3 regions of the Pseudoalteromonas sp. S4741 genome follow, and region 2 is predicted to be linked to each of the others. Evidence: predicted binding sites of a transcription regulator. Region 2 holds the regulator's gene; each other region holds the start of a gene.
What was found. Region 2 encodes LexA, which represses DNA repair genes until DNA is damaged. Its sites were predicted from a motif close to TACTGTATNNNNATACAGTA; they were not measured.
Positions count from the first base shown of each region.

Region 1 (3,287 bases), on a different contig from region 2:
GCTATTGTGAGCGCCAATACGACCCCGTCGCGATGATGAAAACCTTAGGTGGCAGCCGCGATATGATCCGCAAAATTTACCTTATGCACTTATTAATGGTGTGTACCATGGCGGTAGTCGTTGGCCTTGCTATTGGTTACGGCTTACAAGAAGTTGCAACTGGTTACCTTGCAAAAAGCATGGGAACCGAACTGCCCATGGCAGGGTTTAAACCGTGGTTAGTCGCCATTAGCACTGGGGTTATTTGTGCGGTTATGTTCTCTATTAAGCCATTGTTAGATTTATTTGATATTCCACCACTTAGAGTGCTTCGCCGTAATTTAGGTGATCGCCTTGCGGTAAGTAAAATCCATTTAGGGCTTAGCGCCTTAACGGTATTTTTATTAATGTGGTTATTTAGTAACAATATTAAAATTACCCTTATTTTATTTGCCTCAACGCTTGCGCTTATTTTAGTGTTGTTTTTAATTTCTAAATTAATATTTGGCGGGGGCCGAAAGCTTGGCTTAAAGCCAGGTAACAGCTGGTCGTTGGCTATTGCGTCTATTCAAAAGCGCGCCAACGTTAATGCGGTGCAGCTAATTAGTTTTTCGCTAGCGATTAAATTACTGTTGTTTTTAATTGTGCTAAAAAACGACATTATTTCGGATTGGCAGTCTCAGTTACCAAGCGATGCACCTAATGCCTTTTTGGTTAATATTACGCAAAATGAGCTGGATCCGGTAAATGAATACTTAGCGCAAAAAGGCATTCAAGTGTCGGAGTTTTACCCAACGATTCGTGGCCGCGTAAATGCAGTAAATGGCGAAGCAGTAGCACGTGAAGTGTCATTGCAAGACAACGAGAAAAAAGACGAAGAAGCCCGCTCAGGTATTGGCCGCGAGCTTAACTTAACTTGGCTTAACGAAGTCCCCTCACAAAATGACATTATCGATGGCCAGTGGTTTGGCGATGACGCAGTAGCTGAGGCCTCACTTGAAGAGTCTATGATGAAGCGCCTTGATGTGAAAATGGGCGATACCCTCACGTTTTTAATTGGTGCGCAGTCGTTCGACGCTAAAATTACCAGTGTACGTAAAGTTAATTGGGCCACGCTTAAACCTAACTTTTTCATTATTTTAAGCCCTGATGTGCTCAAAGACTTTCCGGCCACGTATATTTCATCAGTACGTATTGAGCCTGAGCAAAAGCGCGACTTTAGCCAGTTATTACGTACATATCCTACGATTACAGCAATTGATGTAGACAACTTTGTTAAACAAATTCAATCGACTATTGAGCAAGTGTCGTTAGCTATTGGCTTTGTACTGGCTATTGTGGTGTTGTGTGGCGCGTTGGTACTTATATCGCAGGTGCAAGCAAGCTTAGGTGAGCGGATGCAAGAAATTGTGATACTGCGTACTTTGGGCGCTAAAAGCCGATTAATCAAAAATGCCACCTTGTATGAATTTTTATTACTGGGCGGTTTAGCCGGACTGGTGGCTGCATTTTTCAGCGATATTGCGTTATTGATTGTTCAGCAGCAAATGTTTGATTTAGCGGGTAAGCTGCATCCTAATATTTGGATTATTGGCCCCGTTGCTGGTGGCGTGTTTGTAGCAGGGTTAGGCTATTTTATGATTGCCCGTACGCTTAAACAAAATACCCAAGGCTTAGTACGCGCATTGGCGTAAACTTTTCAGCCAAATAGCGTTTAAATGCCTACTTTTTATGTAGGCATTTTTGTTTTGGCTTGGTACTGGTAATTTATACAGTGCTCTGGCATTATTAGCACTATTAATAAATAACAATAATGAGAGTGCTGTTTGGCCATAATTTTAGGGATCGATCCGGGCTCGCGTTTAACGGGTTACGGTGTGGTTGCGCACCAAGGGGCTAAGTTTACTTACTTAGGCAGTGGCTGTATTAAATTAGCCGATCATGACTTTCCCACCCGACTTAAAATGATTTACCAAGGCATTACACAGCTTATAGAGCAATTTTCGCCTGAAACATTTGCTATAGAAAAAGTATTTATGGCGCATAACCCTGATTCTGCTTTAAAGCTAGGTCAAGCTCGTGGCGCTGCGATTGTCGGTGCCTCTATGGCCGACTTACCGGTTTTTGAATACTCAGCACGGCAAATAAAGCAAGCCGTTGTGGGTAACGGTGGGGCAGATAAATCGCAAGTTCAACATATGGTTAAAAACATACTTAAACTGCCAGGTACGCCGCAAGCCGATGCGGCGGATGCGCTTGCAATTGCAATTTGCCATGCCCACTCTGAACAAAATTTAATAAAACTAGCGGGTAGCGCAAGCAAAACCGTTAGAGGACGTCTAAGGAAATAACAATGATAGGTCGCTTAAACGGCGTGTTAGTTGAAAAACAGCCCCCAGAAATACTATTAGAAGTGAGCGGCGTTGGCTACGAAGTACAAATGCCAATGACCTGTTTTTACGATTTGCCTAAAGTGGGCGACAACGCCATTGTGTACACTCATTTTGTAGTACGCGAAGACGCACAGTTATTGTTTGGCTTTAATAATAAAACCGAGCGTGCGTTATTTAGAGAGCTGTTAAAAGCTAATGGAGTAGGGCCTAAATTAGGCTTAGCTATTTTGTCGGGCATGTCGGCGCAGCAGTTTGTAAGTTGCGTAAATAATGAAGATGCTACCGCTTTGGTTAAATTGCCAGGGGTGGGCAAAAAGACCGCAGAGCGCTTAGTGCTCGAAATGAAAGACAGATTAAAAAATTGGGGTAATGACTTATTTACCCCATTTAGCGATAGCGCCGTAATAGAGCCTGCGAGCGATGCAACTATAGCCAATAATGCGGCCGATGATGCGGTTTCGGCGTTAGTGGCGCTCGGTTATAAATTGCCACAAGCGCAAAAAGCAGTAAAATCAATAAGCAAACCCGATATGTCGACTGAGGTTCTAATTAAAGAATCTTTGAAATCAATGCTGTGAGTAAATTATGATCGAAGCTGATCGCTTAATAGATGCTGCTGAAAAAACCAACGAAGACACCATAGACCGTGCTATTAGGCCAAAGTTACTGGCCGACTATCGTGGTCAGCCGCATGTTAAGCAACAAATGGAAATATTTATTGAAGCCGCGCGTAGCCGCAGCGAAGCGTTGGATCATTTATTAATATTCGGTCCGCCAGGCTTAGGTAAAACCACGCTTGCCAATATTGTAGCCAACGAATTAAATGTAAATATTAAAACCACCTCTGGGCCTGTGCTTGAAAAAGCGGGCGATTTAGCCGCATTGCTTACTAACCTTGAAGAGGGTGATGTACTG
Region 1 covers NZ_PNCN01000169.1:3,779-7,065, forward strand. Annotated here, with positions in the region: gene CWC30_RS16965 (ABC transporter permease) at 1-1,673, shown strand, start outside; gene ruvC (crossover junction endodeoxyribonuclease RuvC) at 1,806-2,330, shown strand; gene ruvA (Holliday junction branch migration protein RuvA) at 2,333-2,950, shown strand; gene ruvB (Holliday junction branch migration DNA helicase RuvB) at 2,958-3,287, shown strand, end outside.
Region 1: the regulator LexA is predicted to act here: its motif matches at 1,737-1,756, upstream of ruvC (crossover junction endodeoxyribonuclease RuvC).

Region 2 (3,287 bases):
AAACCCAGGGTTTGCATCTTTTTTAACGGCAAAGTCAGGCACCCACCATGAGTGAATAACATCATCTGAAGTCATTAAAAAACGTACTTTTTGATTAATTGGTAGTACCAGCGGTTTATCGACCTCGAGTAAATAATTCGGGTTTTTATCAGCAAGGTTGGTTATTTCATTTTGAGGGGTAGCTAGCATGGAATAAAACTCAACGTCCTCCCCCATATACTCGTAATGCCACTTCCACTGTGAGCCTGTAATTTTAATGGTGAGATCAGCTTTGCTGGCATCCTCCATGGCAATTAAGGTTTTAGTCGCAGGAATGGCCATAACAATTAATATGACAAAAGGGATCGCAGTCCACAGTATTTCTACTTTGGTGCTTTCATGGAATTGGGCAGGGACAGCCCCTTTAGATTTGCGATGATGAATGAGTGCCCAAAACATAATGGCAAACACGATCACCCCAATCACACAACATATTAAAAAAATAGTCATGTGCAGTTGGTATACATTATTACTTATATCGGTTACGCCTTTACGCATATTATATTGGCTATTAGCAAGCACATTCTGCGAAAAAACAAACAATATAAGCCACAAGGAAGAACTCAGCTTACCCATGTGACGGCTCCTTTGATGCTATTGCTGACGCAAAGCGAAGAGGCATACGGCTTAAACGCCTATTCGTTATTTTTATTTTTTATAAGGGTGCTGGATTTAGTAAATGTGTGTTCTCAAAACGACTAAGCTGTGAGTTATTTTTATTCCAGCTCTTTAATAACTAGTTAAAAAATAAACAATAAGCAAGGTAAGTATGAAAAATAGACAAGGTGAATTTTTTAAAATGCGCAGTTAAAAAATAGCAACCAGTCAGGCAATTAATCTAAGAGTCAGGTTTAGTAAGGGGTGTATTGAAATTACAGGATAGAAATATAAAAAAATTGTTAACTTAAAAAAGCAGAGTAAATTTGTTTATTTATAAAGTATTTAGTGATTTTATTTATGATAGGGGGAGCACTTAACATCATATAGTCATACATTTGATAAGTTAGACATTGTGCTACTAACAAACCCAGCGCCTAATCACCATTAAGCGCTAAATTATGCTTTAATACTACATCCAGTCAGCGTTACGAATAACACCTACCGCTAAGCCTTCAATATTGAACGACTCATTTTCTAAATCAACCTCAATAGCTGAAAACTCATCATTTTCAGCATGTAAGAGTACTTTTCTGCCCGCTTTTTCTAAACGCTTCACGGTTACATCGTCGTCAACACGGGCAACAATAACTTGTCCATTTTCGGCAACTTGGGTTTTATGCACAGCAAGTAAATCACCATCCATAATACCAATGTCTTTCATACTCATACCGTTAACACGCAATAAAAAATCGGCCGCAGGTTTAAACATTAAAGGGTCAATTTTACAGTGGCTTTCTACATGCTGTTGCGCCAATATTGGCTCACCGGCAGCCACCCTGCCAATTAAAGGTAAGCCTAACTGCTCTGGCTCCTCTTCTTCAACAAGCTGAATTCCGCGACTCGCGCCTGGCTTCATTTTAATAACACCTTTTTTGGCCAATGCTTTTAAGTGTTCTTCTGCAGCATTTGCACTTTTAAAACCCAGTGTTTGTGCAATTTCGGCACGTGTAGGAGGCATACCAGTGTCTTTAATAAACACTTTAATGAGTTCGAGTATTTGCGCTTGGCGTTTCGTTAATGGTCGCATACAACTGGTTTTCCATACAGTACAATTAACTGTGAGTATATACAGTTATTTAAAAATCGCAAATATAAATTAATGCCTTATATGCCGTTATCATCAAACAATAACCTACTTTAAAAGCAGGGTAATAAATGTAATTATTAGCAACGCATTATCATATTAATAAATTTTAATTCTCGATTACTTATCCAAGGAGCTAGCATGAGTATTTGGCATCAACCGATTACATTAGAGTTTTGTAAGCAATTAGATCAAGGTATTACAGGCCAAGGGACACTCATGAAAACCATGGGAATAGAGATCAGTGAAATTGGTGATGACTACTTAGTGGCAACTATGCCGGCAATTCCAGAGCATCATAACCCTATGGGTATCGTTCATGGTGGTGCAAATGTGGTACTTGCTGAAACAGTAGCAAGTTATGCCGCTAATTTTGTGGTTGATTTCAATCGGTTTTATTGTGTTGGCCAAGAGATCAGTGCAAGTCATTTAAAGGCATCACGCAATGGCACATTAACGGCCACAGCGAGAGCTTATCATATCGGCAAACGCAGCTCGGTTTGGGATATTAAAATAACCAATAGCCGCAATGAGCTTTGCTGCGTATCACGTATGACCGCAGCCGTAGTAGAGCGAAAAGGCTAGTAAATCTGTTAACCAAGGTTGAGGTTAAATTACTTTTCGAGAGGGTAAATAGTAATTTCCACGCCTGCACCAATTGCAGATATACGTAACAAGGTATCTGCATGTAAAGCTTGGTTAAAGCATTTTGGCGAAGTGCCAGACTCAAAACCCATATCGAATGTTCTGCGTGAACAACTCAACCATTGCTTTAATGCATTGCGTGAACACGACTCGATTAACTCGCACAAGTGATTAATCGCTTTATCTGGCGTGGTTATTTCACCTGCAACCTCAATGCGAGCAAGTTGACGGTATTCGTCTTTATCATAATGTAAAATAGTTGCGACCTTTTTTAAATCAGCAACTAATACGCTAATATCTTGCTTTGACTCAAGCTCTAGATCTACATTTAAAAATTGAATTTCCGACATTATCTCGTTTTTACCCTCTATTAATTTCATTGCAAACTTTAACGCAGTTTTACCGTTATACCAAATCAACAACGCAAGAATCACTGCATTAACGCGTTTTTAGCGTTAGCCTCTGAATATTACCCACTATTTACTCCTAAAAAACGCCCTACACAAAATACGCAAATTAAAATTAAAGCATGCCGGCGACAGTTTACTTTTTTATTCTAGGCCTTAAACTAGCCGCTCCTGTAGTTCACGTATGTGATGGATATGATTCGGTTTATTTTAGCTTTGTTGGCTTGCTGTGCTTGTTTTTCAGCAATTGGCGAACAATTTACGCGGTTTTCGAGTGCCAAAAAGCACTTAATTAATACCCTTCCCGAAAACGCTAAAAGTATTTATTGTGGTTGCGATATAAAAAAACAAGGCAAAAAGTTAGTACCCGACCCTACCCATTGTGGCTACGTGCCTCGCAACACACTAACCCGCTCAGGCAAAGTAAATCAACGTGCATTGCGAATTGAATG
Region 2 covers NZ_PNCN01000037.1:38,204-41,490, forward strand. Annotated here, with positions in the region: gene coxB (cytochrome c oxidase subunit II) at 1-615, opposite strand, end outside; gene lexA (transcriptional repressor LexA) at 1,109-1,726, opposite strand; gene CWC30_RS07165 (PaaI family thioesterase) at 1,925-2,368, shown strand; gene CWC30_RS07170 (hypothetical protein) at 2,398-2,778, opposite strand; gene CWC30_RS07175 (endonuclease) at 3,031-3,287, shown strand, end outside.

Region 3 (3,287 bases), on a different contig from region 2:
GCAAAGATTCAGCGCGAGCGCAGTCACGTATATGGCTTAATGTTTTATCGCCAATGCCGCGGGCGGGCGTATTAATTACACGCTCAAATGCCGCATCATCTTGGCGGTTACCCACTAAGCGTAAGTATGAAAGAGCATCTTTAATTTCTTGGCGTTCGAAGAATCGCATACCGCCATAAATTCGGTATTTTAAACCTTCTTGTAGCATCGCTTCTTCAAGTACCCGTGATTGCGCATTACTACGATATAAAATAGCCGCATCTTGTAGTGCGTTACCTGCATTAAGCCAGCTACGTAATTTGCTACTCACAAAGCGCGCTTCATCTAGCTCATTAAAAGCAGCATAAATAGAGATAGGTTCACCGTCGTTACCGTCGGTCCATAAACTTTTACCCATTCGCTCGGAGTTATTTTGAATTAACGCGTTTGAGGCTTTAAGAATAGTGGCAGTCGAGCGATAGTTTTGCTCAAGGCGAATCGTCTCTGCGTCAAAATCAGTTAAAAAGCGTTTAATGTTTTCTATTTTTGCGCCGCGCCAACCATAAATACTTTGGTCATCATCGCCTACAATCATGATACTGCTGGTATCGCCCGCAAGTAGTTTTAACCACGCATATTGAATGGTGTTGGTATCTTGAAACTCGTCTACGAGCATGTGCGCAAAGCGCTGCTGATAATGACGCAGCAAGGTTGGGTTATTTTTAAGAACCTCATAGCTACGTAGTAATATTTCTGCAAAATCAACTAGGCCCGCTCTATCACAAGCTTCTTGATAGGCCGCGTAAACACGCAGCATCATTTGCTCGTTAATATCGTATGCCTGAATATCTTTAGGACGCAGAGCTTCATCTTTTTTAGCGCTTATATACCAACCAAACTGTTTAGCAGGCCATTTTTTGTCATCAATATTCATTGATTTTAATAGGCGCTTGATCATTCTTAGCTGATCATCAGAATCTAAAATTTGAAAGGCTTCTGGTAGGTTTGCTTCACGGTGATGAGCGCGCAAAATACGATGTGATAAACCATGGAATGTACCAATCCACATACCACCGACAGGTGCTTTTAAGGTTTCTTCTACTCGCGTGCGCATTTCTTTAGCTGCTTTATTAGTAAAGGTAACCGCAAAAATACTATAAGCAGAAGCTTGCTCAACCTGCATTAACCACGCTATACGATGAACTAAAACACGTGTTTTACCCGAACCAGCACCTGCTAATACCAGCATGTTTTGTAGTGGGGCTGCAACGGCATCGCGTTGTTTGTCATTTAAGCCATCGAGTAATTCAGAAACGTCCATCGTTACGCCTTTTCAATCAATAATGGGGGCAGTATAACAGGTGTTTTTGTTAGGCTAAATAAAATACTGTTTTTATAAACAGCTATTTATAAAATACGTATTTAAGTTGTTGAATAGTTAACAGTATAAACTGAGCAAGTAATTAAAATACCTATTTAAAATTGCTAATTTGACCTATTTTTGGCAAAAAATACTAAACTGATAAATTCGTAATAATTTAACTACATGATTTGTAAGCTTTAATAAATTGGCATAAAGTGTGTAAGTATAAATAATAAGTACAAATACAAAATTAATTAAACTACAGAGGTGAGTATGTCTCAACAAGGTTCTGGCGGTAACGTAATCGCAGCATTATGTAATATTTTCTTCCCCGGTTTAGGGCAGTTGGTGCAGGGCCGTATTTTAGCGGCACTTGTTTTTGCAATTCTGGTTTTTGGCGGTTATGCGCTATGGTTTTTAGTTGTTCCAGCCGTAATCGGTGCCGTGTTCCATTTATGGGCAATTATTGATGCTGCACGCTATCGCTCAGGCGGTTAGCTAAATTGATGATGCTAAATAGCGCCTTATGGCGCTATTTTTGTATCTGGCTTTCATTATTCATAGCTGATTAGGTTATAATCTGTTGCATTGGCAGTACTGGAATAAAGTTATGGAATATCAATTTATACGTGACCCTATTAGCGGGCTGCGCATTAAAATAAGCAGCGAGCATGCCCTAATTGGCCGCTGGTTAAACGAAGAAATTGGCAAAGAAAAAGTCGCGATGGTACAAGCACTTATTAGCTCGGTGAGTTCAAGCTTTGAACCGTTAACACTTAAAGGCCACGAAATTGACCTAATTCTTTCTAAAGATGAAGCATTATTCGAAGCGCATGCGTTGCATCAAGATAACGAAGATATATTAGCCTACCAAGATGATGAACTCATGCTGGAAGAGAATGATTTAAGCAGTGGTTGTGGTTTTGAAGACTTTGTTGACCTGATCAACTCATGGCATGAGTTTTCGGCTGGTCGTTAAGTTATATTATCTGTATTATTACCCTAATTATAAATCCAACAGTGGAACCAGTATGTCTGCGAATTTAAACAAACTAGTTGTTATGCTAGAAATGCAAAATGCCATGAATACCAAAGTACATGAGCAATGGTTTAGTCAAGGCTTTGAGTGGTATAGAGCTATTTGGGTTGAATGTGCAGAAATGCTGGATCATTACGGTTGGAAATGGTGGAAAAAACAAACGCCAGATACTGAACAAGTAATTTTAGAGCTGGTTGATATTTTTCATTTTGGTTTATCGCTACGTATCGACGGTAAGACCAGCTACGAGCAAATCGCTACGCAGCTACAAACTCAAATGAGCGCCCCACAACAAGGTGATGACTTCAAACAAACCCTTGAGCTATTAGCGGCCAGTGCGGTTGCCAATAAAACCTTTAATGCGGCTGCTTTTGCCGGTTGTATGGCACAAATCGGTATGGATATTGATGATTTATATCGTGGCTATGTGGGTAAAAATACGCTGAACTTCTTCCGTCAGGATCATGGTTACAAAGAGGGTAGCTACATTAAAGTGTGGCATGGCAAAGAAGATAACGAACACTTAGTTGAAGTAGTTAAAAGCCTTGATACTGAGCATGTAGATTTTGCAAAACAGGTATATCAAGGCCTAGTAGCGCGTTACCCTAAATAAGCTTACGGTAATCGGTGACGCTTAAGTAATCGGCTATTACATTATGCGGTTGCTGGCTATTAGGGTTAGCAACCGCAAGTAAATGCTCAATGCCGTATTTTCGTGCGGCATTTAATACCGGTAAGCTGTCATCTACAAATAATGTGCGGCGTTTATCAAACCCTAAATCCCCTTGAACCTTATGCCACAAACTTTGTTGCTCTTTACTTACCCCATATTCATGCGTTGATATTACCCCATCTAAGTAGTTATCAATGGCGGTATGTTCAAATTTAAGCATCACGCATTCTGGA
Region 3 covers NZ_PNCN01000143.1:4,165-7,451, forward strand. Annotated here, with positions in the region: gene uvrD (DNA helicase II) at 1-1,300, opposite strand, end outside; gene CWC30_RS16225 (hypothetical protein) at 1,616-1,840, shown strand; gene CWC30_RS16230 (YacL family protein) at 1,953-2,321, shown strand; gene CWC30_RS16235 (dUTP diphosphatase) at 2,374-2,994, shown strand; gene yrfG (GMP/IMP nucleotidase) at 2,987-3,287, opposite strand, start outside.
Region 3: the regulator LexA is predicted to act here: its motif matches at 1,365-1,384, upstream of uvrD (DNA helicase II).